DNA from 3 places in the Pseudomonas sp. AC083 genome. Region 3 is predicted to be linked to each of the others. Evidence: riboswitches for the same ligand, from Rfam matches in the RefSeq annotation. Region 3 holds a riboswitch; each other region holds the start of a gene.
The links. A riboswitch is a leader RNA that binds a small molecule or an ion and turns the genes downstream of it on or off. The one in region 3 is predicted to bind cobalamin.

Region 1 (9,745 bases), on a different contig from region 3:
AGCGACCTTGCTGCGCGTTGAAACCGCCAGCGGCAAGCGCGAGGTCTACAGCGTGCTGCGCAACCGCGCGCACAGCAACGTGGCGTTTCTGCTCGGTGAGTCGCTGCGCTATCAACCGGGTCTCGACACCTTGACGATCTATCCGGGCGTACTCACCAGTTACCCGAACTTCATCTTCAACGTACCGGCCGAGCAGGTGCCAGCGTTTGTCGATGCGATGGAGAATGCCAGGGATGCCAATCGGTTCGAAAAAATCGTCGAACGCTGGGGCATTCGTCGCAGTCATCCACAGTTCTGGCTGTATTTCCACGATCTGAGCCAGTACATCCACGAAACCGATCCGGTGGAAGAGGGTGTGCTGGATATGAACCGGTACGAGAACCTTTGAGCATTCGCAGGCATATGCCGGGATTCTTTCCCGACAAAAATACTAGGACTTTGTCAGTCGCGCCGATTGGCGTAAACTGCGCCCAAGCCTGCGAGGAGTTTTTATGACCGCTATTACCATTACCGACGCCGCCCATGATTACCTGGCCGATCTGCTCTCCAAGCAGAACACCCCGGGCATCGGCATCCGTGTCTTCATCACCCAGCCTGGCACCCAGTACGCCGAAACCTGCATTGCCTACTGCAAGCCGGGCGAAGAGAAGCCTGAAGATACCGCGCTGGGGCTGAAAAGCTTCACCGCTTACATCGATTCCTTCAGCGAAGCGTTTCTTGACGACGCCGTTGTCGACTATGCCACCGACCGTATGGGCGGCCAGCTGACCATCAAGGCGCCAAATGCCAAGGTGCCGATGGTCAATGCCGACAGCCCGGTCAACGAGCGCATCAACTACTACCTGCAAACCGAAATCAACCCGGGGCTGGCCAGCCACGGCGGTCAGGTCAGCCTGATCGATGTGGTCGAGGACGGCATCGCTGTGTTGCAGTTTGGTGGCGGTTGCCAGGGCTGCGGCCAGGCCGACGTGACCTTGAAGGAAGGCATCGAGCGCACTCTGCTCGAGCGCATCCCGGAGCTCAAGGGCGTTCGCGACGTGACCGACCACACGCAGAAAGAAAACGCCTACTACTAAGGCGTTCGCTGCGAACATGAAAAACGGCGCCCCGTGAGCGCCGTTTTTTTATGCCTGTGGTTCGATCGTGCCCACGCTCTGCGTGGGTACGCAGCCCGGGACGCTCCGCGTTCCACTCACGGTCGATACAGATGCGCATGCCCGGCGCGATACAACGAAGACTCGCTAAACACCTCACTGCCCAGCACCCGCCCGACCAGAATCAACGCCGTGCGCCGAAACGCTTTGGCCTCGACCTTTGCGGCAATGTCCGCCAATGTTCCCACCACCCAATCCTGATCCGGCCACGTTGCCCGGTGAATCACCGCAATCGGGCAATCCGCACCGTAATGCGGCAACAGTTCAAGCAGTATCTTTTGCAGATGATTGACCCCCAGATGAATCGCCATGGTCGCGCCATGTTGCGCCAGACTGGCCAGTTCCTCGCCGGCCGGCATCGCGGTCTTGTCGGCGTAACGGGTCAGAATCACGCTTTGCGAGATATCCGGCAGAGTGAGCTCGGCGCCCAGCAGCGCTGCGCATGCTGCCGTCGCGGTCACGCCCGGAATGATCTCGAAAGGAATGTTCAGCTCACGCAAGTAGCGGATCTGCTCACCGATCGCGCCGTACAGACCTGGATCCCCCGAATGCACACGGGCAACATCCTGGCCTTTAGCATGGGCAGTTTTGATCAGATCGATGATTTGTTCCAGATGCAGTTCAGCGCTGTTGGCCACGATTTCGGCCTGATGACCTTCCAGCACCGCTGCGGGTACCAGCGAACCGGCATAAATGATCACCGGGCAGTTGCGAATCAGCCGTTGGCCTTTGACGGTAATGAGTTCCGGGTCGCCGGGGCCGGCGCCGATGAAGTAGACGGTCATCGTTGAATCCTTGTGAAGAAGCGCAGCCGCACCTCAGATGAAGTGTGCTCATGATCAATGGCGGGGATTATCGGGATTTTACCCGGCGCCGGCCAACGCCAGCGTGGCCTGCGCATATTTCAGCCGGGGAATCAGCAGTTTCACCGGAGCCTGAATCAGTTGCTCGGCCAGCGCCAGCGCGGCGCTTTCCGCCACGCCGTAGCAGCCGGTGCGCTCAAAGGCGATCTGCGATTGATGACTGAGGCGCTGTTGATAGGGCGCCAACTCGGCACTGTTGAAATACTGCAGGGGCAGGTTCAATTGTGTGGCCAGTTCCAGCAACCCCGGTTCGTGGCGCTTGAGGTCGATACTCGCCAAAGCCTTGACCGCTCGCAGCTCGATGCGGTGCGCCTGCAACGCTTGATCGAGTAATGCACGCAACGTACTGGCCGGGCAGCCGCGCTGGCAGCCGAGGCCGACCACGAGGGTCGGCGCTGCGCGGTCATCGGTCATGCCTGATATGGACCTGCGCTTTTACGGCGGAACAACCATGCACTGATCAAGCCCAAGGCCAGCCAGAACGCGACGTTGGTCAGCTGCGAAGCGATTTTGAACTGGGTTTCCAGTGCCTCTGGGGCAAGCATCGAATGCACCTGCGGTTGCGGCGCGCCGATCACATGCGGCACGGCGAGAATCGCCACACCGAGAAGCTTCATCAGCCAGTGACGACTGAAGGCGATCAGTGCCAGGCCGACGGCGGTCGAAGCGGCGGTGCCGATCCACCAGATCTGCCGCGAAGCCAGATCGGCAGCCGCAGTGCCCGGCAATTCAGGTGGCAGGCCCAAGGTCGGCGCGAGTACGAACGTCGCGTAACCGGCCAGACCCCAGAGCAGCCCTTGCGAGGTTTTGGTTGGCGCGCGCAAGGTGTACAGGCCGGCGAGCATCAGGGCGAAACCCACCGCCACCACCAGATTACCGCCAGTGGTCGAGACCACGCGCTGCCAGCCGTCTTCCGGCTCCCAGGCTTCGCCATCATGGCTGTGGGCGGCGGTGCCGGCGGCGTGTTCGTGAACTTGCGCGACCGGTTCGGATTTCTCGAAGGTTTCGGCCTGCAGAATCAGTGGCGATACCCAGAAACTCTGCAGCAGGGTCAGCAGCAGGGCGGCCAGCAAGCCGGTGAAGCCTGCGGTTTGCGCGATACGCTTGATCATCTCGGCAAGCCTCAGTGGCACGGGAACGCGGCGCTGTGGCGGGTATCGTGAGCGGCGTTGTGCACCGCTTCGATGTGCGAGAAGCCGGCGAACCAGACCAGACTGGCACCGAGGATCGAGGCGAAGAGGGCGGCGGCCACGCGTTGGCCGAGTGTGGTGCTGCTGGAGATGTGGTCAGTGTGGCTGACGGTATTGCTGATGATCGACATAGCGCTTCCCTCTGAAATGTCAGCGGGTAAACAGAGCGCATGAAAATCCCTGCGAGCCGGGCACGCAGGGATTTCGAACAGCGCCCGCCCACCGCGGGTTTGTTTGTGGTCAGCGGCGCTTGCGCGCGCTGGGTGTTGCGGGCCGGTCTCCGGGCTCGCGAGGGGTTGGCACGAGGCCGACCTGCAAGCATCACCTTCCCATGCCGGGGCACAGTGGATCTGACGCATCGCTCGCTTACCGTTGCGGGGGCAGCACCGGACTGACATGGCTTTGAGTAAAGCACATGATTCACCGGTTTCCCGTTTCACCCTGTGAAGGGCACCCGTAACAAGGTGGGCAGGAGAACATGGGTTTGGGTTTTTAGTCAATTTCCGGGGAGTTTTCGGTGCTGCGGTGGGGGTGTTTTTCTGATGTTTTTGTGTGTATATCCGTTGCTGCGGGTGTTGCTGATTACGGTTTCGCCCTTACGGCGAGGCACTTTTTCCAAACGCCGAAAAAGTACCCAAAAAGGCTTGCTCCTACGTTCGGCCCTCGCAGGCTCGGGTTCCTTCGCTGCGGAACTGATCCGGGAGCAGCGGCTCCGGTTTGCTTCGCTGCACCTCCTTCCGCTGTGTACGACTGCGTCGTACGGTCGCTGCGCTCCCACGCCCGGATCAATCCCTCCGCTCAGCCTTCCGACTTCGCCGGTGGATCAAGATCAAGAGCACTCGAGCTTGCGCTCATTGTTGAGTGGGGCGGCTTCGCCGCGGGCAGCTGCGCTGCTTTGCTTTTGCTTTTGTGGGAGCGAGCCTGCTCGCGAAGGCGGCCTGACAGCCGACCTGTTCTTGAAGTGGTACCCAATCCAACTGTAGGAGCCGCCGAAGGCTGCGATCTTTTGATCTGGCTTTTGCTTTTGCTGTTGCTTTTGATCTTTTGCCCCTCCGTAACGAAGGTACCCCGAGCTCCAGCGAGCGGGCCGTACGCCGGGGCAAAGCCTTTTGGTTCCTTTTTGCTGGGCCGGCACTCCGGCGTTTGAAAAAGGGACTCGCTGTAAGAGCGAAACCATAAGAAGCCGTTACCGCAGCAACGGATATACCCCAGTTTCAGACTCACCGACCATTGACCCATGACGGACCCATGCGTAGCCTTGCGCTTTCGAGGTTCTTCGGCACTCGCCGAAGCTAAGAAGGGAACGCGGTCAAAGCCGCGGCTGCCCCCGCAACTGTGAACGGTGATGTTCGTTGCCACGCCACTGCCAGCTCAACCGATGAGCCAGCGGGAAGGCGCAATGGACGCCAGGCCCAGCGCCTGAACGCCGTCAGCCAGGAGACCTGCCTCGTCACAGATTCTCACTACAACCGGGCGGGGTGATCCGGTGGCGAATGCTTCCGGCGTGCATGCGCGCTGCCGGTTCTCGTCCCGTATGCCCGCCGCTTGCCAAAGGGCATACCGATGAAAACACTGGCCAAACTCCCCGTCACCATCGTCACCGGTTTCCTCGGTTCAGGCAAAACCACGCTGCTGCGACACATGCTCGATAACGCTCAGGGCCGGCGCATCGCGGTGATCGTCAACGAGTTTGGCGAGCTCGGCATCGACGGTGAAATCCTCAAGCAATGCACCATCGGCTGCACCGAAGAAGAGGCCAGCGGCCGTGTTTACGAACTGGCCAACGGCTGCCTGTGCTGCACGGTGCAGGAAGAATTCTTCCCGGTAATGCGCGAACTGGTTGCCCGTCGCGGCGATCTCGACCACATCCTTATTGAAACCTCGGGCCTGGCCCTGCCAAAACCGCTGGTGCAGGCCTTCCAGTGGCCGGAAATCCGTAGCGCCTGCACCGTTGATGCGGTGATCACCGTGGTCGACAGCCCGGCCGTCGCTGCTGGCACCTTCGCAGCGTTCCCGGATCAGGTCGATGCCCAGCGCAAACTCGATCCGAACCTTGATCACGAGTCGCCGCTGCACGAATTGTTCGCCGATCAACTGGCCAGTGCTGACCTGGTCATCCTCAACAAGGCCGACCAGACCAGCGCGGAAGATCTGGCTCGGGTGCGCGCTGAAGTCGCCGAAGAGCTGCCGCCAGCGGTAAAAATCATCGAAGCCAGCAATGGCCGCCTGCCGCTCGACGTGCTGATCGGCCTCGGTGCCGGCTCCGAGGAGCACATCGACAGCCGCCACAGTCACCACGATCACCACCATGACGGTGATGACGACGATCACGATCACGACGCGTTCGATTCGATCTCAATCGAACTGCCGCAAGCCGATGAAAGCCTGCTGCTCGACGCGCTGACGCAACTGGTGGTGCAGCACGGCATTCTGCGCGTGAAAGGCTTCGCGGCGATTCCGAACAAGCCGATGCGCCTGTTGATTCAGGGTGTGGGCACGCGTTTTGACAAGCATTTCGACCGTCAGTGGGGCGCCGAAGAAGCGCGCGTCACGCGTCTGGTGCTGATCGGCCAGGAACTCGATGCCGCACAACTCGAAGCGCAATTGCGCGCTGCGCTCAGCGTTTAAGCCATGCACCTGCTCAGGACCCAGCCCGGCGGATTCGTCTCGGACGACAACATTGCCGATCTCGGACAAACCCCCGCCGAGCTGGTGATCCTGTGCAGCGGCGATTCCAGCCTGGCGCTGCTTGCCGAGGCTGCGCAGCAATTGCCCGATAACTATCCGAGCTTGCGTCTGGCCAACCCGATGCAGGTGCAGAATCATGCCTCGGTCGATCTGTATGTCGACGAAGTGCTGCGCCACGCCAAGGTCATTCTGATCTCACTGCACGGCGGCATCGCCTATTGGCGCTACGGTGTCGAGCGGCTGGTCGAGTTGTCCGAACGCGGCGTGCAACTGATTCTGGTGCCCGGCGACGACCGCCCGGACCCCGAGCTCAGTGACTTGAGCACGGTCAGCGCCGAAGTACGCGATCGACTCTGGCAATTTCTGCGTCAGGGCGGCATGGGCAATGCACTGGATTTCTTCCGTTGCCTGGGCCACCAATGGTTCGCCCGCGATTACCCGTGGAACGAGCCGCAAACCCTGCCGCGCACGGCGATTTATCAACCACAGAAAAACAGCGCTGCCCTGAGCGACTGGCAAGCCGAATGGCTGCCCGGTCAACCGGTGGCGGCGCTGTTGTTCTATCGCTCGCATTTGCAAGCGGCGAACACGGCGTTCATCGATGTGTTCTGCCAGCGCTTACAGGCAGCCGGGCTCAGTCCGCTGCCGATCGCGGTGGCCAGTCTGAAAGAACCCGGTTGCTTGTCGGTGGTCGAGGATTGGCTGGATGAAGTCGAGGCGGGGGTGATTATCAACACCACCGGTTTTGCCCAATCGAGTCCCGAAGCACCGCATCTGCGCCCGTTTCGCCGCAACATCCCGGTAATTCAAGCGATCTGCGCCCAGGACAACGAGCCCGGCTGGCGCGACAGCGAACAGGGCCTCGGGCCGCGTGATCTGGCGATGCACATTGCTTTGCCAGAGCTTGACGGGCGCATCATCAGCCGACCGATCAGCTTCAAGGATCTGGCCTGGCGCAGCGAGCGCAGCCAGTCCGATGTGGTCTGCTACCGCGCCCAGCCCGAACGCATGGATTTCGTCGCCGAACTGGCGCGGCGCTGGGTAGCTTTGGCACGCGTGCCGAACGGCGAAAAACGCATCGCGCTGATCCTCGCCAACTACCCGACCCGTGACGGCCGCATCGGCAATGGCGTCGGCCTCGATACGCCGGCGGCGGCGCTGAACATCCTCCGCGCATTGCGTGCCGAAGGTTATCCGATCACGGCCGAGTTGCCCGACAGCGGCACCGAACTGATCCAGCAACTGCTCGGCGGCGTCAGCAACGACCTCGACAGTCTCGACTTGCGCCCGTGCCAGCAGAGCCTGGCGATGGACGATTACCTGGCAATGTTCAATGCGTTGCCGGAAGCGAATCGCGCCGCGGTACTCGAGCGTTGGGGATCGCCACACAACGATCCGATGTGTCGCGACGGTCGCTTGATGATCGCCGGTCTGCGTTTCGGTCTGACCTTTGTCGGCATCCAGCCCGCCCGCGGTTATCAGGTCGATCCGAGCGCGGTGTACCACGACCCGGATCTGGTTCCGCCGCACGGTTATCTAGCGTTCTATTTCTGGTTGCGCAACACCTACGGCGCTCACGGCGTGATCCACGTCGGCAAGCATGGCAATCTCGAATGGTTGCCGGGCAAAGGCGTCGGCCTTTCGGAGAATTGCTGGCCGGACGCGCTGCTCGGGCCGCTGCCGAATATCTATCCGTTTATCGTCAACGATCCGGGCGAGGGCGCTCAGGCCAAACGCCGCACGCAGGCGGTGATCATCGACCACCTGATGCCGCCACTGACCCGCGCCGAAACCTACGGGCCGCTGCGCAATCTGGAGCTGCTCGCCGACGAATATTACGAGGCGCAACTGCTCGATCCGCGCCGTGCCCGCGAGTTGCAACGCGACATTCTGCAACTGGTGCGGGACACGCAGATCGACAGGGAACTGCAACTGGATGCAGCGCTGGACAGCGACGCCGATGCGGCGATCTGGTTGCCGCGTCTGGACACTTATCTGTGCGACCTGAAGGAATCGCAGATTCGCGATGGGTTGCACATTTTTGGCGAATCGCCGAGCGGGCGCTTGCGTATCGACACCTTGCTGGCGTTGCTGCGCATCCCGCGCGGTGACGGCAAGGGCGCGCAGTCGAGTCTGCTGCGAGCACTGGCCAACGCGTTTGATCTCGGTTTTGATCCGCTGGATTGCGCCTTGGCCGATCCTTGGAACGGCCCGCGTCCGACCGAGTTGCAGACCATCAGCGAAGAAGTCTGGCGCACCGCCGGCGACACCCGCGAGCGCCTCGAATTGTTTGCCGCAGACTTGATCTCCCAAACACTGAACGTGCCCTGTGGGAGCGAGCCTGCTCGCGAAAGCGGTGTGTCAGTAAAAGAACAGCTGTCTGACCCGACGCCTTCGCGAGCAGGCTCGCTCCCACAAGGGTCGGGTTGGGCTGAGGTTAATTCGATAATCGAGCATCTGCGCGAAGTCGTCGCCCCACGGCTCGATGCTTGTGGCCCGGCCGAAATGCGCGGGCTGCTCGACGCCCTCAGCGGTCGTTTCGTCCCTGCCGGCCCCAGCGGTGCTCCGAGCCGTGGCCGTCTCGACGTGCTGCCGACCGGGCGCAACTTCTATTCGGTGGACGTGCGCAATCTGCCGACCACCACCGCGTGGCGCATCGGATTCCAGTCGGCAACGCTGATTCTTGAGCGACACCTGCAGGATCACGGCGATCACTTGCGCCAGCTCGGCTTGTCCGTGTGGGGCACCGCAACCATGCGCACCGGCGGCGACGACATCGCTCAGGCCATGGCGTTGATGGGCGTGCGTCCGGTCTGGGCCACGGGCAGTCAGCGTGTGGATGATTTCGAGATTCTGCCGCTGAGTCTGCTCGATCGTCCGCGGGTCGACGTGACATTGCGGGTTTCGGGGTTTTTCCGTGATGCGTTTGCCAATCTCATCCGCCTGTTCGACGCCGCCGTGCAAGCGGTGGCCGCGCTGGACGAGCCGGACGACCTGAATCCGCTGGCCGCTAAAGTGCGTGCCGAACGCGAGGCGCTGTTGCAGTCGGGCGTCGATGAAGACACCGCGCGGCGTCAGGCCGGGTGGCGCATCTTCGGCGCGAAACCGGGGGCGTATGGCGCCGGGGTGCAAGGCGCAATCGACGGGCGTTTGTGGCAGAGCCGCGAAGATCTCGCCGAGGTTTACCTGAACTGGGGCGCCTACGCTTACGGCGGCGCCGACGAGGGCACGGCTGCCCGCGCGCAATTCAGCCAGCGTCTGAGCCAGGTACAGGCAGTTCTGCAAAACCAGGACAACCGCGAGCATGACTTGCTCGATTCCAACGATTACTACCAGTTCCAGGGCGGCATGCTCGCGGCGGTGGAGACTCTGCGTGGCGAAGCGGCGGCCAGCTATCACGGCGATCACAGCCAGCCGGATTTGCCGAAGATTCGTACCCTGAAGGAAGAGTTGAACCGTGTGGTGCGCTCGCGCGCGGCGAATCCGAAGTGGATCGACGGAATCAAGCGTCACGGCTACAAAGGCGCGTTCGAACTGGCGGCGACGGTTGATAATCTGTTCGCCTTCGATGCGACTACGCAGTTGATCGATGACCATCAATATGCGTTGCTGGCGGAGGCATATTTGCTTGATCCGGCGACCCGGGATTTTGTTCGTGAACATAATCCCCATGCGTTGCGCGACATGACCGAACGCATGCTCGAAGCGCAGCAGCGCGGGATGTGGCAGGAGCCTGGGGCTTATAAAGAGGCGCTGGAGAATTTGCTGTTGGATGTCGAGGAAGATATGTAGCCGCTAAAAAGCTACCCTCACCCCAGCCCTCTCCCGGAGGGAGAGGGAGAGGGAGCCG
Region 2 (9,745 bases), on a different contig from region 3:
ACCGCTGACTGCGGCGTTTTCCAACGCCAGCCGCCCGCGCACGTTGCGCAGTTGCTTGTCGGCTTCGAGCTGCGTTTCGAACGCCAGCAGCCCCAGACCGGCGCTGGAGCCGGCAGCGCCTTCGAGCCCAAGCGGATCGTGCACCTGCTCACCGAGCATCTGCAGACCGCCGCAAATTCCCAGCACCTTGCCGCCGTAGCGCAGATGCCGATTGATCGCCGCGTCCCAACCGTTGGAGCGCAGATAAGCCAGATCACTGCGCACGCTTTTCGAGCCCGGCAGGATGATCAGATCGGCGGCGGGAATCGCCTGGCCCGGGCCGACAAATTGCAGATCCACCTGCGGATGCAGACGCAGCGGGTCGAAGTCGGTGTGATTGCTGATGCGCGGCAGCACCGGCACCACCACTTTCAAGACCTGCTCGGCCTTGTCGGTCTGGCGTTGGTCGATGCCGTCCTCGGCTTCAAGGTGCAGGTCCATCACGTAGGGCAACACGCCGACCACCGGTTTGCCGGTGCGCTGCTCCAGCCAGTCGAGGCCCGGTTGCAACAAGGCGATATCGCCGCGAAAGCGGTTGATGATGAAGCCTTTGACCCGCGCCTGTTCGCTCGGCGAGAGCAATTCCAGCGTGCCAACCAAATGCGCAAACACGCCGCCGCGATTGATGTCGGCGATCAGCAAAACCGGGCAATCCACCGCTTCGGCAAAGCCCATGTTGGCAATGTCGCCGGCGCGCAGATTGATCTCCGCCGGCGAACCGGCGCCTTCGACCATTACCAGCGGATACGCAGCGCTGAGTCGCTCGTGCGAGGCGAGCACCGCTTGCATCGCGATGGCCTTGTAATCGTGATAGGCGACGGCGTTCATCGTCGTCACCGCGCGGCCATGAATGATCACTTGCGCGCCAGTGTCGCTGTTGGGTTTGAGCAGCACCGGGTTCATGTCGGTGTGCGGCTCGAGACCGGCCGCTTGCGCCTGCACTGCCTGCGCGCGGCCGATCTCGCCGCCGTCAGCGGTGACTGCGCTGTTGAGCGCCATGTTCTGCGGCTTGAACGGCACCACCGCCACGCCCTGGCGGGTGGCCCAGCGGCACAACGCCGTCACCAAAGTGCTTTTGCCGGCATCGGACGTAGTGCCTTGCACCATCAGAGTGGTCATGGGTGGTCCTTGATGAAAGCTTGCAAAGCCTGTTCGAGACGCAGCTCTTGCGCGGCATCGGCCGGCAGGCCGAAACGTACACTGCTGTTGTGGCTGAACAGGCGCAGGAGGATGCCGCGCCGGGCGAGGAATTCGTGCAGCGCTTCGGCGTGCTCGGTGATCAGCCACTGAAACAGCGCGCAGCCACCCTGCGGTGCAAAACCGCAACGGGTCAGCAGCGCCGCCAGCCGTTCGCTCGCTTCGTCGCTGCGAATCCGCTGACGGGTATGGCCCTCGGTGTCTTGCAGGCACGCCGTACCGAGCACTCGCGTCGGCCCGCTCACCGCCCACGGCCCGACCTGTTCGGCGAGCAGTTTGAGCAACTTGCGTTCGGCCAGAACGAAACCGAGGCGCACCCCGGCCAGACCGAAAAACTTACCGAACGAACGCAACACCACCAGCCCGACCTGATGCGCATAGGGCGCCAGGCTCAGTTGCGGCGTGTTGTCCATGAACGCTTCGTCGACCACCAGCCAGCCGCCGCGTTGCGCCAGCCGCGCATGCCAGTCGAGCAGGCGTGCCGGGGTCAGGCTGAGTCCGGTCGGATTGTTCGGATTGACCACCACCAGCACATCAAGACTGTCGAGAAAGAATTCGACTTCCTGCTCGAGCACTTCACGGACGATGTAACCGCTGCGCCGCCAGGCTTCGGCATGCTCGGCATAGCACGGCGACAACACGCCGACCTTGCCGGCCCGGCGCAGACGCGGCAGCAACTGGATGGCCATTTGAGAGCCGGCCACCGGCAACACCTGCGCGGCGCCGTAGTAATCGCAGGCGGCCTGTTCCAGACCGTCGTCGCTTTCCGGCAAGCGCGCCCAGGCGCGTAGCGGGATCTCCGGGATCGGGAACGGCCACGGCGCGAGGCCGCTGGACAGGTCAAGCCAGTCGGCCTCGGCGATCCCGTAATCGAGTGCAGCCTTGCGCAGCCGGCCACCGTGCTCAAGCATAAAATTCCGCCCCCAGGCAAAGCATCAGCAGCCACAACCATACGCCGCGCTGGACCAATTGCCAGCCACGCTCGATGGAATCGGCATCGGCCGGCGCACCTTCGCCCAGTTGCGGGCGCTCATGCAGTTCGCCGTGATAGATCGCCGGGCCACCCAACTCGACGCCCAGCGCACCGGCACCGGCCGCCATCACCGGGCCGGCGTTGGGGCTGTCCCACTGCGGCGCCTGGGTGCGCCAGCATTTGAGCGCGAGGCGGGTTTTGCCCAGTAGCGCGTAGGTCAATGCCACCAGACGCGCAGGAATGTAGTTCAACACGTCGTCGATTTTCGCCGCCGCCCAGCCGAAACGCTCGAAGCGTTCGTTGCGATAACCCCACATCGCATCGAGGGTATTGCTCAAGCGATACAGGACCACGCCCGGCGCGCCGGCGACGACAAACCAGAACAGCGCAGCGAACACCGCATCGCTGCCGTTCTCCAGCACCGATTCGGTGGCGGCACGGGCCACGGCGTTGCTGTCCAGTTCATTGGTCTGGCGGCTGACCAGATAACCGACGCGCTTGCGTGCCTCGTCCAGATCATCGGCGCGCAACGCCGCCGCGACAGGCGCGACATGTTCGCCGAGGCTGCGCATGCCGAGTGCACAATACAACGCGAGAATCTCGACGATCCAGCCGACATAGGGCGCCCAGGAAAATGCTGTGGCGAGCAAGGTCAGCGGCAGTACCGCGATAACCCACGCGGTGACGCCATGACTGCGCCAGCCACGACCGCCGGCGTTGAAGCGTTGCTCGATGCGTCCGGCAAAATTGCCGAACGCCACCAGCGGATGCCAGCGTTTCGGTTCACCGAACAGCGCATCCAGCGCTACTGCGGCGACACTCAGCAACGCCACACTCATTGACTCACTCCCCAATAATTTTCGTACAGCAACTCGTTCAGCGGCCGCGCCTGCGCCCAACCTTCGAGCACCAGCATCGGCGCCGGATAGAACTCCTTTACCGGGCCCAGACACAACACCGCCAGCGGCTTGGCACCGGCCGGCAACTTGAGCAAATCCGCCAAGGCTTGCGGTTCGAACAGCGAGACCCAGCCCATGCCCAGGCCCTCGGCACGGGAGGCCAGCCACAGGTTCTGGATCGCGCAGGACAACGAGGCCATGTCCATTTCCGGCAACGTGCGCCGACCGAAGATGTGCTTTTCGCGATCATCCATCAGCGCCGCGACCAGCACTTCTGCGCAATCGTTGATGCCTTCGACCTTGAGCTGCATGAACTCATCGCTGCGCTCGCCGAGGGCCTCGGCGGTGCGGATGCGTTCCTCTTCCACCAGATCGCGGATCTGCCCGCGCAGAGCACGATCGCTGATGCGGATGAAGCGCCAAGGCTGCATCAGGCCGACGCTCGGCGCTTGATGAGCGGCCTCGAGCAGACGACGCAGCAACTGCGGCTCGACGCTGCCACCGGTGAAGTGGCGCATGTCGCGGCGTTCGGCGATGGCCTTGTAGACCGCTGCGCGTTCGGCTTCGGAGAATGTGTTGTCGGTCATGGCCCTTTCGCGAGCAGGCTCGCTCCCACAGGGTTCAGGTCATCCATTGTGGGAGCGAGCTTGCTCGCGAAGCCGGCCTCACTGTCTGGCGCAAACAATGACGCAATCGCAGTCGGATTCGACGGGAAATAAAAGTGCACGTACGACGCCGTCATCCGCCCCTCGCGATAAACCGCCTCAGCGCCGCGCCCGCCATTGGGACTCAGCCCACGGGCAATCGGCGTCAGCTCGGTTGTAGTCAGCGAATGGTGATACGTATGCCCCCGCAAGGAACCTTCCGGCAGCTCAACCGCCTGCAACGCCAGCGCCGCCAGACGCTTCTGCATCACCGCCTCGCCCTTGAGCAAACCGACCAGCTCAGCACGGGTGCCTTCCACGTCGGTCAGCGAATCCAGCAGATAAAGCATGCCGCCACACTCGGCGAGCAACGGCTTGCCCGCCGCGTGGTGCGCGCGGATTGCTGCAAGCATCGTGGTGTTTTGCGCCAGCGCGACGTGGTGCAGTTCCGGATAACCGCCCGGCAGATACAGGCTGTCCGCCTCGGGCAATCGGGTGTCGCGGATCGGCGAGAAAAATTGCAGTTCGGCGCCCATCGCCCGCAGCAGATCGAGACTGGCGCCATAGGTGAAGGCAAAGGCTTCATCACGGGCGACGGCGATGCGCACACCTTTCAATAAGGGCTCGGCGGCGATGACGTCAGGCGCGGCGAATTCAACGGCGGGGGGCAGCGCGACTTGGCAACTGCTGGCCAGCGCATCGGCGGCCGCGTCGAGACGCAGATCCAGATCATTCAATTCGCTGGCCTGGACCAGACCGAGGTGGCGGCTCGGCAATTCGATGCCGGTCTCGCGGGACAGCGCGCCGTACCAGCGCAGACCTTCGGTGAGGCTGCCTTCGAGCAATTGCGCATGGCGCAAGGTGCCGACGCGGTTGGCCAGCACGCCAGCGAACGGCAAGTCCGGCTGATACTTCGCCAGGCCCAGCGCCAAGGCGCCAAAGGTCTGCGCCATGGCGGTGCCATCGATCACGCCGAGCACCGGCACACCGAAGTGGCGCGCCAGATCAGCGCTGGATGGCGTGCCGTCGAACAGGCCCATCACGCCCTCGATCAGAATCAGATCAGCCTCGGCGGCGGCTTCCCACAACAGCCGACGACTTTCCTGCTCGCCGACCATCCACATGTCCAATTGATAGACCGGCGCACCGCTGGCGCGCTCGAGGATCATCGGATCGAGAAAGTCCGGCCCGCATTTGAACACGCGGACCTTGCGCCCCTGATTGCGATGCAAACGGGCGAGTGCGGCGGTGACGGTGGTCTTGCCCTGACCGGAGGCCGGCGCGGCGATCAACACCGCCGGGCAGTGGCGTGGTTGCTTCAAAGTTCGACGCCTTTCTGCGCTTTGATCCCGGCCTGGAAGGCGTGCTTGAGCATGCCCATCTCGGTGACCGTGTCGCCCATCTCGATCATTTCCGGCTTGGCGCCGCGACCGGTGACCACCACGTGTTGCATCGGCGGACGCGCCTGCAAATCGCTGAGCACCTGATCGAGATCGAGGTAGCCGTGCTTGAGGGCGATGTTCAATTCGTCGAGCACCACCAGACCGATCGAAGGGTCGCGCAACAATTCGCGCGAGACTTCCCAAGCGGCGGTCGCCGCGGCGATGTCGCGCTGACGATCCTGGGTTTCCCAGGTAAAGCCTTCACCCATGACGTGGAAACGCACTTGCTCGGGGAAGCGGCGGAAAAACAATTCTTCGCCGGTGCTGTTGCGGCCCTTGATGAACTGCACCACGCCGCACTGCATGCCGTGGCCCATCGCGCGGGCGAGCATGCCGAACGCCGAGCTGCTCTTGCCTTTGCCGTTGCCGGTCAGCACCAGCACCAAGCCACATTCGTCGGGCGAGTTGGCAATGCGTTCGTCGATCACGGCTTTCTTGCGCTGCATGCGCGCCAGATGGCGCTCGTCACGCTCGGGGGAATCAGTCATGGGGGGAGCTCTCCGTTGAGGCTGGATAACGGCGGGCAGGCACAAGAATAGACGGCAAAAAGCCTGGCATCGCCCACCGTGATGCCGCTGAGATGGATCAGGCCGGTCTCCGGGCTCATGAGCGGCGTTTCGCCGGACTGCGCGCCTTCCCGCTTCTTTCGAGGCAGTGGCTCAAGGCGCAGTTTTCACTCATTTACCGTTGCGGGGGCAGCGCCGGGATCGTCGTGGCTTCGCTTGAAGACCACCCTCACCGGCTTCCCTGTTTCACTCTGTCGACGCGGGGCCACAGAGCACCTGAAACAAGCGGCGAAGGTTAGAGGGTTGGGGGTGGAGCGTCAATTGAAGAGGCGCTTTGCGCGCGAATAACTGCCGCTGCTCAATTGTGCAGCGGCAATCTTGTGCCAGACTGTGACAAGTGATATCAAAGAGCCATGCTTTTTTCCAAAAAGCCCACTACAACAATAAGGATGACGACGATGCAAGGCATGATCATCAGCAACCCGCGCCTGGAATTCCTGCGCCCGTTGCTGGAACGCTGGTTTGACTGTATCGATCGCTACAACACCGTTCGCGGCGACAACGACACGCCATATTGGCACGACGAGAAAGCCAATCTCGGCCTGCTCGCGGCAGCGGCGTGGATGGCTGAAATGGTCACGCTGAACGACACGGCCACGCGCAAACAGAACGAAGAAGGCGAACGCAATGCCCGCGCCGACCTGCTGATTGCCGGCGCCGAAGACCGCGCGTTCATTCAGGCCACGCAACGCTGGCCACGGGTCAACAACCTCAACCTGACCCAGGCCCTGCTCGACATCACCGTTGATGCCAAGCGCATCAGCTACGCCAGCGATCTCAAGCTCGGCTGCCTCTTTGTTGCTCCGCAAAAACCTCAGCACAGCGCCAGCCCCGAAGAATTGCAGGACATGGTCGACGACCTGCAAAAGGAACACACCTGCGCCGTGGCCTGGTATTTCCCCTACGCCTATCGCAAATTGCACAGCGACGCGGGCAACTATCATCCGGGCATCGCCGTGCTGTTCAAGGAAGCCCGCGGTTGAGCAGTTGAACCATCGGGCCTGCGCCCTCCTCTATGTTTAGGAATGCATTCATAGGGAAGATCAGCAATGCGCAAGGCCCAACTCGCTCTTATCATCGCCGTCGCAGGCGGGCTCGCCGCCTGCGGTGAAACCTCCAGCCTGCAAGTCTCCGACGGCACCGGTCCGTCACCGAAACTGCCCGAACCGAACAAGACGCTGATCCCGACAGTGAACATCGCCCCGGCGGTGGGCTGGCCGGACGGCGCGAAACCGACCGCAGCGGCCGGCACCCAGGTCGCGGCGTTTGCCGAAGGCCTCGATCACCCGCGCTGGCTCTATGTGCTGCCCAACGGCGATGTGCTGGTGGCGGAAACCAACGCGCCGCCCAAGCCCGATGACAGCAAAGGCATTCGTGGCTGGGTGATGAAGAAAGTCATGGGCAAGGCCGGCGCCGGCGTGCCCAGCCCGAACCGCATCACCCTGTTGCGTGATGCCGACCACGATGGCGTCGCAGAAACCCGTACGGTGTTCCTGCAGAACCTCAACTCGCCGTTTGGCATGACGCTCGTCGGCAACGATTTGTACGTAGCCGACACCGACCGCCTGCTGCGCTTCAACTACGAGCCGGGCGCCACCGAGATCAAGACCCAACCGATCAAAGTCGTCGACTTGCCTGGCGGCACGCTGAATCACCACTGGACCAAAAACGTCATCGCCAGCAAGGACGGCAACAAGCTCTACGTCACCGTCGGCTCGAACAGTAACGTTGGCGAAAACGGTCTGGATCAGGAAGAAGGCCGCGCGGCGATCTGGGAAGTGGATCGGGCGACCGGCAATCACCGGATCTTCGCCTCGGGCATTCGCAACCCCAACGGCCTCGCCTGGGAACCCACCAGCGGCGCCTTGTGGACAGCGGTCAACGAGCGTGACGAAATCGGCAGCGATCTGGTGCCGGACTACATAACCTCGGTCAAGGACGGCGGCTTCTATGGCTGGCCGTACAGCTACTATGGCCAGCACGTCGATGTGCGGGTCAAACCGCAGAATCCGGATCTGGTAGCCAAGGCCATCGCTCCGGATTACGCGGTCGGTCCGCACACCGCTTCGCTGGGCCTGACCTTCGCCGATGGCAACCGCTTGCCGGCGCAATTCAAGGAAGGCGCATTCATTGGCCAGCACGGCTCGTGGAACCGCAAACCGCACAGCGGCTACAAGGTGATTTTCGTGCCGTTTACTGGCGGCAAGCCGACCGGGCAGCCGGTGGATGTGCTGACCGGTTTCCTCGACAAGGACGAAAACGCGCTGGGCCGCCCAGTGGGCGTGGTGATCGATCAGCAAGGTGGCTTGCTGGTGGCGGATGATGTCGGGAACAAGGTGTGGCGCGTGTCGGCCAGCAAGTAAGTTAAGCGCGAAGCAAAAAATGTGGGAGCGAGCCTGCTCGCGAAAGCGGTGTATTAGTCAAATCATTGTCGACTGACACTCCGCCTTCGCGAGCAGGCTCGCTCCCACAATTAGTTATGCATACGCGCTAGGGGTTATGCGCCAGCTGCCCCGGCTGCAACACCCGCTTGGCGCTCAGATACGCCTTCTGCCAATAGGCCTTCGACAGGCTATCGAGCTTGACCGTGCCACCCGTGGCCGGTGCGTGCACGAAGCGTCCCTCACCGACGTAAATCCCCGCGTGACTGACCTGCGAGCCGCCATTGGTGGCGAAGAAAATCAGGTCGCCGGTCTGCAAGCCTTCCTTGCCGACATTCGGCGCCTGCATGACGATCATTTCGCGGGTCGAGCGTGGCAGCGAAATTCCCGCCGCGTCGCGGTAGACGAAACCGATCAGACCACTGCAATCGAAACCGGAATCTGGCGTGTTGCCGCCCCAGCGGTACGGTGTGCCGACCAGGCCGAGGGCACGGAACAGCACGTCTTCAGCAACGGGGGAAAAAGCCTGGGAAGGAGCGAACACGATCGGCGCGCGAACCACGGGGGCTGGCGGCGGTGTACGGCTGGCGCAGGCGCTGAGCAGCGCGGCGCAAAGGATCAAGGTGAGGCGGGCCGACATCGTCATAAGCAGAACATCCTGATCTGGCTGCGGCTTTCTCTGCCGAATGGACAGAAACAAAACCGCCTGCGTCATCACGCAGGCGGTTTGCCATCAATATAGATTCAGGATTCTAGCGGCTACGCGGCAAACTTCAAGTAAGACTTTAACTTCACCTTGTAAAGTTTAGGTCTACTCCATTGCCGTGCCGTTTTGTCGCCGCGAACGCAGCGACATGCAGTTTACTTGCGAGCGGTGACCACGGTCGGCGCCATGGCGAGTGCGCGCTTGGCTTCGATGAAAGTCTTGCTCCAGTAGCTGTCACCCAGGCTGTCGATGCGAACACCGCCGCTGCGACGACTGCTGGAGTGAATGAACTGGTTGTCACCCAGGTAGATGCCGGCGTGACTGACACGACCGCGACGACCATTGGTGGCGAAGAACAGCAGATCACCCGGCTCAAGGTTGCTGCGCGAAACCAGCGGCGCATCAACGTTGATCATTTCGCGAGTCGAGCGCGGCAGGTTCATGCCCGCCTCTTCGCGGAACAGGTAACCGATGAAACCGCTGCAATCGAAGCCGGCTTCAGAGGTACCGCCGAAACGGTAACGGGTACCGATCAGGGACATGCCGCGTTCGAGGATGCTGTCAGCCAGTACAGGAAGCTGATATGGCTTGCTGCCGTTGAACTGGTTGAGTTCTTTTTCGGTGTCCAGCTCTTCCTGATAAATAACGGAAGACTGGGCGGTAGCAGAATTCTTGACCTGTTGCGGCGGCTCTTGAACCGGAGAATGAGCAGCACAACCGAATAACAGGGTAACGAGTGCGAGAGGCACGAGGGGTGCGAAGCGCTTTAGCATGGGCACGACCGTGGCTGATAGTTGTAAAGAAGCCGAGACTATGCCCGCTATCGTCCTCATTTGCAAATTCAATCGAACTTTATGTGACTTCCCGGTTTCGCGTTTACATCTAAGCGCGTAACTCG
Region 3 (9,745 bases):
TCGCGGGAAAAGACTCGCGTGCAACTTAGGCGCAGACATCCTCTCTCGCAACCTTTAATCCTTGGAAAATCCAGCCATTTGGATCTAACGATAGAACGAAAACTGGCATGTTGCCCTGAGGTGTCTGATCGTTCCCACGCTCCGCGTGGGACTGCAGCCGGGGACGCTCTGCGTCCCTACGGTCTGAAGATCGCAGCCTTCGGCAGCTCCTGCAGGGGGCTTCTGTGCATGAGTAGAACTTGTGATGATCTGGAATTTATTGAGTTTGTTTCATCAAGCACGGTTCCCGACAATACCGCCATCGAATAAGCATCTGGAGTTGTTTGTCATGGCACTGGCCCATTCCCTTGGATTTCCGCGCATCGGTCGCGACCGCGAACTGAAGAAAGCGCAAGAGGCGTTCTGGAAAGGAGAACTGAACGAGGCGGGCCTGCGTGACGTCGGGCGTGAGCTGCGCAAGGTCCATTGGGACTTGCAGAAAAACGCCGGCATCGACTTGCTGCCGGTCGGCGATTTCGCCTGGTACGACCAGGTGCTGAGCCACTCGCTGATGTTCGGCGTGATCCCCGAGCGTTTCCGTCCGCACGACGGCAAAGCCACGCTGCAGACCCTGTTCAGCATGGCCCGAGGCGTCAGCGATACTTGCTGCGGCGAAGGCCACGCTCAGGAAATGACCAAGTGGTTCGACACCAACTATCACTACCTCGTACCGGAATTCAGTGTCGACCAGCACTTCCACCTGGGTTGGGAGCAGCTGTTTGAAGAAACCGAAGAGGCCCGCGCGCTGGGGCACAACGTCAAACCGGTGATCCTCGGCCCGCTGACCTATCTGTGGCTGGGTAAAACCAAAGGCGCCGACTTCGACAAGCTCGATTTGCTTGACCGCCTGCTGCCGCTGTACGGCCAGATCTTCGCGCGGCTGGCGGCGTTGGGTGTGGAGTGGGTGCAGATCGACGAGCCGATTCTGGTGCTCGATTTGCCGCAGGACTGGAAGAATGCCTTCGAGCGCGCCTACAACCAGATCCAGCGCGATCCGCTGAAAAAACTGCTCGCCACGTACTTCGGTGGTCTGGAAGAAAACCTCGGTCTTGCGGCGAACCTGCCGGTCGACGGCCTGCACATCGATCTGGTGCGCGCGCCGGATCAGTACCCGACCATTCTGGATCGTCTGCCGGCCTATAAAGTGCTGTCGCTGGGTGTGGTCAACGGTCGGAACGTCTGGCGCTGCGATCTGCAAAACGCGCTGGCGACGCTGCGTCATGCCCATGAGCGTCTGGGTGATCGCTTGTGGGTGGCGCCGTCCTGTTCATTGCTGCACAGCCCGGTTGATCTGGGCCGGGAAGACCAGCTCGATGCCGAACTGAAAAGCTGGCTGGCGTTTGCCGTGCAGAAGTGCGAAGAGGTCGCCGTGCTCGCCCAAGCGGTCAGCGAGCCGGAAGCGCCGCAGGTGCTGCGCGCACTGGCGCAAAGTCGTTCGGTACAAACCAGCCGCGCCGCCTCGCCGCGCATTCACAAACCTGAGGTGCAAACGCGGGTCGCGGCGATCACTGCCAGGGATGCGCAACGCCAATCGCCGTTTGCTCAGCGTATTGCCAAACAGCGCGGCAAGCTCGGCCTGCCGTTATTCCCGACCACCACCATTGGCTCGTTTCCGCAAACGGCGGCGATCCGTCTGGCGCGTCAGGCTTACAAGCAAGGCAAGCTCAGCGCGGCCGATTACACCGATGCGATGCACACGGAGATTCGCCACGCGGTGGAAATTCAAGAACGCCTCGGCCTGGATGTGCTGGTGCACGGTGAGGCAGAGCGCAACGACATGGTCGAATACTTCGCCGAACAGCTCGACGGCTATGCCTTCACCCGCTTTGGCTGGGTGCAGAGCTACGGTTCGCGCTGCGTCAAGCCAGCGGTGATCTTCGGTGACCTGAGCCGCCCGCAAGCGATGACGGTCGAGTGGATCTGCTACGCCCAGGGCCTCACCGACAAGGTCATGAAAGGCATGCTGACCGGCCCGGTGACCATGCTGATGTGGTCCTTCGCCCGCGAAGACGTCAGCCGCGAGGTACAGGCTCGACAGCTGGCGCTGGCCATTCGTGACGAAGTGAATGATCTGGAAGCGGCAGGAATCAAAATCGTGCAGATCGACGAAGCGGCGTTCCGTGAAGGCTTGCCGTTACGCCGGGCGCAGTGGCCGGCGTATCTGGAATGGGCAAGCGCAGCGTTCCGCCTGTGCGCCTCCGGCGTGCGCGACGAAACCCAGATCCACACGCACATGTGCTACAGCGAATTCAACGATGTGATCGAGTCGATCGCGGCGATGGACGCCGATGTCATCACCATCGAAACCTCACGGTCGGACATGGAACTGCTCGAAGCGTTTGAAGCGTTCGCCTACCCGAATGACATCGGCCCGGGCGTCTACGATATTCACTCGCCACGGATTCCCGATGTGTCGGAAATGGTTGGCTTGCTGCGCAAGGCGGCGCAGCGTATTCCGGTTGAGCGGCTGTGGGTCAATCCGGATTGCGGGCTGAAAACCCGAGGCTGGCCAGAGACCGAAGCGGCGCTGGTGCACATGGTCAGCGCCGCGCGGCAACTGCGCAAAGAGTGGGCCTGACCCATTACCGCCCTGGAATACATAACCCTGTGGGAGCGAGCCTGCTCGCGAAAGCGGTGTGTCAGTCGACACCATGTTGGATGACCTGACGCTTTCGCGAGCAAGCTCGCTCCCACAGAATTCGCGTTCCCCCTGTCATTCACGGCAACACACAAATCCTTTGTGGGAGCGAGCCTGCTCGCGAAAGCGGTGTGTCAGCTACACATGCATCAGGCAAGGAAACGCAATATCGGTGCACCATCGAACGGGTCCGTCAGATAGTGCGCCCTGACGCCGAAAGTCGTCTGTAACCGCTCCGGCGTCAGCACGTGCAGCGGCTCGCCCAATGCCACCAGACGCCCGCGCTCCAACACCGCCAGGCGATCGCACTTGAGCGCCTGATTGAGATCGTGCAGGGCGATCAACGTCGTCACCGGCAGTGCGCGCACCACTTGCAGAATGCTCAACTGATGCTGGATATCGAGGTGGTTGGCCGGCTCGTCGAGCAGCAGGATCTGCGGGCGCTGGGCCAGTGCGCGGGCGATGTGCACGCGCTGGCGTTCGCCACCGGAGAGGCTGCGCCAGAGGCGGTTGCGCAGGTGCACGGCGTCGACGTCGACCAGCGCTTGCTCGACGATGGCGTCATCGGCCGGCGACCACGGTTGCAGCGCCGACAACCACGGCGTGCGCCCCAGCGCCACCGCGTCGAACACGCGAATGCCATCGTCGGTATCGGCCTGTTGCTCAACCACCGCGAGCGTCTGCGCGATGCTGCGCCGCGACATTTTGCCCAGCGCCTGACCGCCGAGCTGCACATGGCCCGCGCTCGGTTCGCGCAGGCCGGCGAGCAGTTTCAGCAGCGTGGATTTCCCCGAACCGTTCGGCCCGACAATGCCCAGGGTCTCGCCGCGCTGAACATCGAGACTGACACCATTGAGCAACTCGGCACCGCGCACTTTGAAGCCCACACCCGCACAACTTAAAACCGTGTTCATCGCGCCGATCTCCGGCCCACCAGAATCAGCGCGAACACCGGTGCGCCGACCAGCGCAGTGATCACGCCGACCGGGATCACCTGACCCTTGATCAGGGTGCGCGACAGCACATCGGCGGCAATCAGAAACACCGCACCGCCCAGCGCACTGGCGGGCAACAGACGCGCATGCCCCGTGCCGAGCAACAACCGCGCGGCATGGGGAATCACCAGACCGACAAAGCCGATCGAGCCGACAATCGACACCATCACCGCCGTCACCAGCGCGGCGCAGCCGATCAGCAGGATCTGCACTCGGCGCACGGCAATGCCGAGGGAGGCTGCCGAGTCCGCGCCAAAGGTGAACGCATCCAGCGCCCGGCGGTGCCACAGACAAACGACCAGCCCGAGCAAGGCCACTGGGACCGCCAGCCACACCGACGGCCAGCGCACGCCGCCGAGATTGCCGAGCAGCCAGAACATGATCCCGCGCGCTTGTTCGGAGCTGGCGGAGCGGGTGATCAGAAAAGCGGTGAGGGCGTTGAACAGTTGCGAGCCGGCAATCCCGGCCAGAATGATCTGCCCGGTGCCGCTGGCCGAGCCGCTGACCCGCGCCAACAGGATCACCAGTACGAACGCCGTCACCGCGCCGGCAAAGGCACCGACCGACAATGAAATCGCCCCGGCGCCGACGCCAAGCAGGGCGACCATCACCGCGCCAGTCGAGGCGCCAGCAGAAATACCCAGCAGATACGGATCGGCCAGCGGATTGCGCAGCAGCGACTGCAGGATTACGCCACAGGTCGCCAGACCGGCGCCGCAGGCCGCCGCGACCAGCGCGCGGGTCAGGCGATAGTTCCAGACGATGCCTTCGTCGATCGGGTCGAGCACATAACCGGCGCCCCACAGCTTGTTGGCCAGCACCTGCAACACTACGCTCGGCTCGATCGAAGTCTCGCCAATGGCCACGCCGCCAATCAGCGCGACCGACAGCGTCAACAGCACCAGCAGCAAACGGATCAGGCGTCTGCTCATGGCGACAGGTCGTAGCCGTTGATGGCGCTGGCCAGTTGTGCGAGGCCGTCGAAGGTGCGCAGGCTGGCCTGCATGGCCATGGCGTCAAGGATGATGATGCGGTTGTGCTTGACCGCGTCCATGTTGCGCGTCACCGGATCACTGCGCAGGAAGGCGAGTTTTTTCTGATAGTCGTCCGCCGGGAAACGTCGACGATCCATGCGCGCGATCACCAGAAATGTCGGGTTGGCCTTGGCGATGGTTTCCCAGCCGACGGTCGGCCATTCTTCATCCGACTCGACCACGTTGCGCACGCCGAGGGTGCTGAGCATGAAATCGGGAACGCCTTTGTGCCCGGCCACGAAAGGCTCGATGTCCATCTCGGCGCTGGAGAACCACACCAGGGCGCTGACGTCTTTGCGCTGCTGCTTTTTCGCCGTGGCGATCGACTGCGCGAGGCTGGCTTTGAGCTGGTCATTGAGCTGCTCGCCACGCGCCTGCACATCGAAAATCGCTGCGAGCTGGCTCACGGCTTTGTAGATGCTGTCGATGCGAAACGGCGCCAGCCGCGTGCCGTCCGAGCCGACGAGGTTGTCCTTGGCTTCGCAGTCGGAGGGCAGCAGATAGGTAGGAATCTTCAGTTCATGAAACTGCTCGCGGGTGCCGACCGCGCCTTGCGGGCCGACCATCCATTCCAGCTCGACGGCTACCAGTTCCGGGCGTTTGGCGATCACCGCTTCGAAACTCGGCTCGTTGTCGGCGAGGCGCTCGATCCTGTCGTTCTGCGCTTTGTATGTGCCCAGCACGTCGTTGAACCACAACGAGGTGCCGACGACTTTGTCGCCCAGGCCCAAGGCATAAAGCATTTCCGTACCGGCCTGGCCGATGGTCACCGTGCGCGCGGGCGCGTGCTGAAAGGTCAGGCTGCTGCCGCAGTTCTCCACGGTCAGCGGATACGCAGTCGGCGTCGCTTGCGCCAGGGCGCAAAGGCTCAAAGCGGTGAGCAGGGTGGCAACGCGGGGCAGCAGCATGGGGCAGTCTCCAGGAGAACCGTACGGGAGCAGGCGGGTACGGTTGGAAACACACCTCGGGCGCGGTCGTGGAAACTGCGCAAGGCCGGCACAGGGAAAATGCGCACGGCACGATGTCCTTCCCGGACACCCCGCCGGTTAGTCAGTCACTGTGCCGGCAGGTCTCCTGACTGATGCGTCATCGCCACGCTCCGGCCTTCCCGGGATTCACCCAGTGGCAGTCGAGGAGCAGGCTCGGCACCTACAGTTGCGGGGGCAGTTCCGATTGATGCTGTGCAAGCATTTCGGATTCCCTATTAATTCCGTGTGGAAACCGGCGGCGGCATGGTAGTCGATTTGCGCGGTGGAGGGGGAGGCGAATCTGCCACAGCGTCGATTTTGTCGTCGCCATTGCAATCGGCCGTATGCACTGATTAATATACGATCCATATACATTTCGTATCGGATACAAATATGGGCATCGTAAAAATTTCAGAGGACATGCACGAGAACCTGCGCATCTCCAGCAACGCCCTCAGCCGCTCGATCAACGCGCAGGCCGAGCACTGGATGCGCATCGGCATGCTCGCCGAGCTGCATCCCAACCTCGACCACAGCGCCATTTGCCGCCTGCTGATCCGCGCCGAACAGAACGGCGGACTGGATCTGCAACAACTGACTCAGGAAGCCGTCAGCGCATGAGAAACCAGATCAAGATCAACACGCCGGCCGACATCGAAAAATCCCGCGCCGCCGGCAAACTCGCCGCTGAAGTGCTGGCAATGCTGGTGCCGCATGTGAAGGCCGGGGTGACCACCGATGAGCTGGACCGGTTGTGCAACGATTACATCGTCAATGTGCAGAAAGCCGTGCCGGCCAACGTCGGTTATCACGGCTTTCCGAAAACCGTCTGCGCGTCGGTCAACGACGTGGTGTGTCACGGGATTCCATCGGGCACGCCATTGAAGGATGGCGACATCGTCAATCTCGACATCGCCGTGATCAAGGATGGCTGGTTCGGTGATACCAGCCGCATGTATGTGGTGGGCGAGGCGACTCCTGAAGCGCAGCACCTGATCAAGACCACTTACGACGCGATGTGCGCGGGCATTCGCGCAGTGAAACCGGGCGCAACGCTGGGCGATATCGGTCATGCGATCCAGAGCCTGGCGGAGGCGGAGGGCTTCAGCGTGGTGCGCGAGTACTGCGGCCATGGCATCGGCAAGGTCTATCACGACGAACCGCAAATCCTGCATTACGGCTTTCCCAATCAAGGGCTGAAGCTCAAGGCCGGGATGATTTTCACCGTGGAACCGATGCTCAATGCCGGCAAACGCCATGTGAAGAACATGCCAGACGGCTGGACCGTGCTGACCAAGGATGGCTCCTTGTCGGCGCAGTGGGAGCATATGGTCGCGGTGACGGAAAACGGGTTTGAAGTGCTGACGGCGTGGCCGGATCAGATTGAAGGGTATTCCCCGATCAATTGAACAATCCCGAACCTGTGGGAGCGAGCCTGCTCGCGAAAAGGTTGTGTCAGTCACCATTAATGTTGAGTGACACAGCGCATTCGCGAGCAGGCTCGCTCCCACAGGGGGATTTCAGTGGATTGGAAATCTAGTGAGCACCGGCAGCCTTGTTCAAATCGCTCTCGGTCCATTCGGTGTAAACACAAGCATCCGCCGTCGCCCAGCGCACCCGGACCGGATCGCCGGCCTTGAGCGGCATGCCTGCCGCCGACAGCGCTTTCACCGTCATCGACGTCCCGCCCGCAGTGACCACGCTGCACGTCTGGCTCTCACCGAGAAACAGCACCTCCACAACATTCGCCGATACCTCATTCCAACCCGCCGCCAGCGGCTCATCCAGCGCCTGCTGCGTGCTCAGCGCCAAGGCCTTTTCCGGACGCACCATCAGCAGCACATCCTGATCAGTGTGCAACCCGGACGTCAGCCGAATCGACAACAACTGCCCCTCGAAACTCGCTGCCGCATTGCCTTGCGCCTTGAGCTTGAGGAAGTTCGAATTGCCCAGAAACGACGCGACAAAGGCATTCGGCGGATTCTGGTAAAGGTCGTAACCACTGCCCAGACCAACGATTTTGCCGTGGCTGAAAATCGCGATGCGTTGCGACAGCCGCATGGCTTCTTCCTGGTCGTGGGTCACGTAAACGATGGTGATACCCAGGCGCCGGTGCAGCTGGCGCAGTTCATCCTGCAAGTCCTCGCGCAGCTTCTTGTCCAGCGCGCCCAGCGGTTCGTCCATCAGCAGGATGCGTGGCTCGTAAACCAGTGCCCTGGCGATGGCGACACGTTGTTGCTGACCGCCGGACAGTTGCGAAGGGCGGCGATGGGCGAACTGTTCGAGCTGCACCAGCTTCAACATCGCATCGACGCGTTTTTCACGCTCGGCGGCAGCCAGTTTACGGATCGCCAAAGGGAAGGCGATGTTGTCGCGCACCGACAGATGCGGGAACAGCGAATAGCGCTGGAAGACCATGCCGATGTCGCGCTTGTGCGGCGGCACGTTGACCAGCGACTGGCCGTTGACGAGGATCTCGCCGCTGCTCGGTGTTTCGAACCCGGCGAGCATCGACAGCGTCGTACTCTTGCCCGAGCCGCTGGAGCCGAGAAAGGTCAGGAATTCGCCGTCCTTGATGTCCAGCGAGATGTTATCGACGGCAGCAAAATCGCCGTAGTGCTTGTTCAGGTTGCGCAGGCTGACCAGGGGTTTGTCGCTCTGCTGGGATGCGTCTTTGATCACGGCACTCATGTCGTACTCCTGGGCGCTCAGGCGCTGATTTCGTTGCGCCGGCGCAGCGCGGCGGCGATCACCATGACCAATACCGACAGGCCGATCAGCAGCGTCGAAGCGACGGCGATCACCGGGGTCAGGTCTTGGCGCAGGGTGGTCCACATTTTCACGGGAAGGGTTTGCAGAGTCGGGCTTGCCATCATCACGCTGAGCACCACTTCGTCCCATGAAACGAGGAAGGCGAAGAGGGCGCCGGCGACCATCCCCGGGCGGATCGCCGGGAATGTCACCTTGAACACCGCTTGCAAGCGCGAGGCACCGCAGATCACCGCCGCGTCTTCAATCGACTGATCGAACAGCTTCAGCGAGTTGATGATCGAGATGATGGTGAACGGCAGCGCGACGATCACATGGCTGACGACGAAGGCGAACATGGTCCCGGTATAGCCGAGCTTGAGAAACAGCGCGTACACCGCCACGGCGATGATCACCAGCGGCACGATCATCGGCAGGGTGAACAGGCCGTAGAGCATCTCGCGGCCGGGAAAGCGCCCTCGCACCAGCGCAAACGCGGTCGGCAAACCGAGGGCCACGGCGCAGATCGTGGTCAGCACGGCAACCTTGAGGCTGGCGGCAGCGGCGTTCATCCAGTCGGGGTTGGAGAAAAACTGGCCGTACCATTTCAGCGTCCAGCCCGGTGGCGGGAACACCAGCCACTGCGAGGAGCCGAACGACAGCAGCACGATGAACACGATCGGCAACAGCAGGAACAGACCGATCAGCCCAGTCGTGGCGTAGAGGCCGAAACGCATGCGCCGGCTCATGGCATTGGGGGTCAGGAGCATGTCGGCTTACCTCGCGTTACTGGCGCCAACCGGGGATTCCGGTTGAAGCTTCAGGTAGAAGTAGAACAGCACCAGGGTGATTGCGATCAGCAACGCGGCGCCGGCACTGGCCAGGCCCCAGTTGAGGAACGATTGCACCTGCTGAATGATGAACTCCGGCAGCATCATGTTCTGTGCCCCGCCCAGCAAAGCGGGGGTGACGTAGTAACCGAGCGACATCACGAACACCATCAAACCGCCGGACGCCAGGCCCGGCCGGCACAGCGGCAGGAACACCCGGAAGAAGTTGGTCCACGGACTGGCGCCGCAGATCGAGCCGGCCTGCAGGATCATCGGGTCGATGGCCTGCATGGTTGCCTGCAACGGCAGCACGATGAACGGGATCATGATGTAGCTCATGCCGATCACCACGCCCGTGAGGTTGTGCACCATCTCCAGCGGTTGATCGATGATGCCCATCGCCATCAGCGCCTTGTTGATTACCCCCGAGGCTTGCAGCAACACCAGCCACGAATAGGTGCGGGCGAGCAGGCTGGTCCACATCGACAGCAAC

Region 1: another riboswitch for cobalamin. It lies ahead of AC0IXA_RS00200 (CbtB domain-containing protein); the one in region 3 lies ahead of AC0IXA_RS05925 (ABC transporter substrate-binding protein).
Region 2: another riboswitch for cobalamin. It lies ahead of cobO (cob(I)yrinic acid a,c-diamide adenosyltransferase); the one in region 3 lies ahead of AC0IXA_RS05925 (ABC transporter substrate-binding protein).

Annotation. Positions count from the first base shown of each region.
Region 1 is NZ_CEEDDH010000001.1:52,512-62,256, forward strand. Features, by position in the region: gene AC0IXA_RS00175 (fatty acid cis/trans isomerase) at 1-388, shown strand, start outside; gene nfuA (Fe-S biogenesis protein NfuA) at 492-1,076, shown strand; gene cobM (precorrin-4 C(11)-methyltransferase) at 1,193-1,939, opposite strand; gene AC0IXA_RS00190 (cobalamin biosynthesis protein) at 2,018-2,431, opposite strand; gene AC0IXA_RS00195 (CbtA family protein) at 2,428-3,129, opposite strand; gene AC0IXA_RS00200 (CbtB domain-containing protein) at 3,141-3,338, opposite strand; cobalamin riboswitch at 3,462-3,680, opposite strand; cobalamin riboswitch at 4,460-4,671, shown strand; gene cobW (cobalamin biosynthesis protein CobW) at 4,771-5,835, shown strand; gene cobN (cobaltochelatase subunit CobN) at 5,839-9,687, shown strand.
Region 2 is NZ_CEEDDH010000003.1:15,533-25,277, forward strand. Features, by position in the region: gene AC0IXA_RS06130 (cobyric acid synthase) at 1-1,158, opposite strand, end outside; gene cobD (threonine-phosphate decarboxylase CobD) at 1,155-2,147, opposite strand; gene cbiB (adenosylcobinamide-phosphate synthase CbiB) at 2,140-3,048, opposite strand; gene bluB (5,6-dimethylbenzimidazole synthase) at 3,045-3,695, opposite strand; gene AC0IXA_RS06150 (cobyrinate a,c-diamide synthase) at 3,692-5,074, opposite strand; gene cobO (cob(I)yrinic acid a,c-diamide adenosyltransferase) at 5,071-5,682, opposite strand; cobalamin riboswitch at 5,766-5,995, opposite strand; gene AC0IXA_RS06160 (hypothetical protein) at 6,159-6,743, shown strand; gene AC0IXA_RS06165 (PQQ-dependent sugar dehydrogenase) at 6,810-8,123, shown strand; gene AC0IXA_RS06170 (C40 family peptidase) at 8,251-8,787, opposite strand; gene AC0IXA_RS06175 (C40 family peptidase) at 9,003-9,620, opposite strand.
Region 3 is NZ_CEEDDH010000002.1:597,062-606,806, forward strand. Features, by position in the region: gene metE (5-methyltetrahydropteroyltriglutamate--homocysteine S-methyltransferase) at 329-2,617, shown strand; partial or broken gene AC0IXA_RS05915 (ABC transporter ATP-binding protein) at 2,827-3,495, opposite strand; gene AC0IXA_RS05920 (FecCD family ABC transporter permease) at 3,588-4,604, opposite strand; gene AC0IXA_RS05925 (ABC transporter substrate-binding protein) at 4,601-5,614, opposite strand; cobalamin riboswitch at 5,754-5,947, opposite strand; gene AC0IXA_RS05930 (ParD-like family protein) at 6,068-6,295, shown strand; gene map (type I methionyl aminopeptidase) at 6,292-7,083, shown strand; gene AC0IXA_RS05940 (ABC transporter ATP-binding protein) at 7,211-8,365, opposite strand; gene AC0IXA_RS05945 (ABC transporter permease) at 8,383-9,192, opposite strand; gene AC0IXA_RS05950 (ABC transporter permease) at 9,199-9,745, opposite strand, start outside.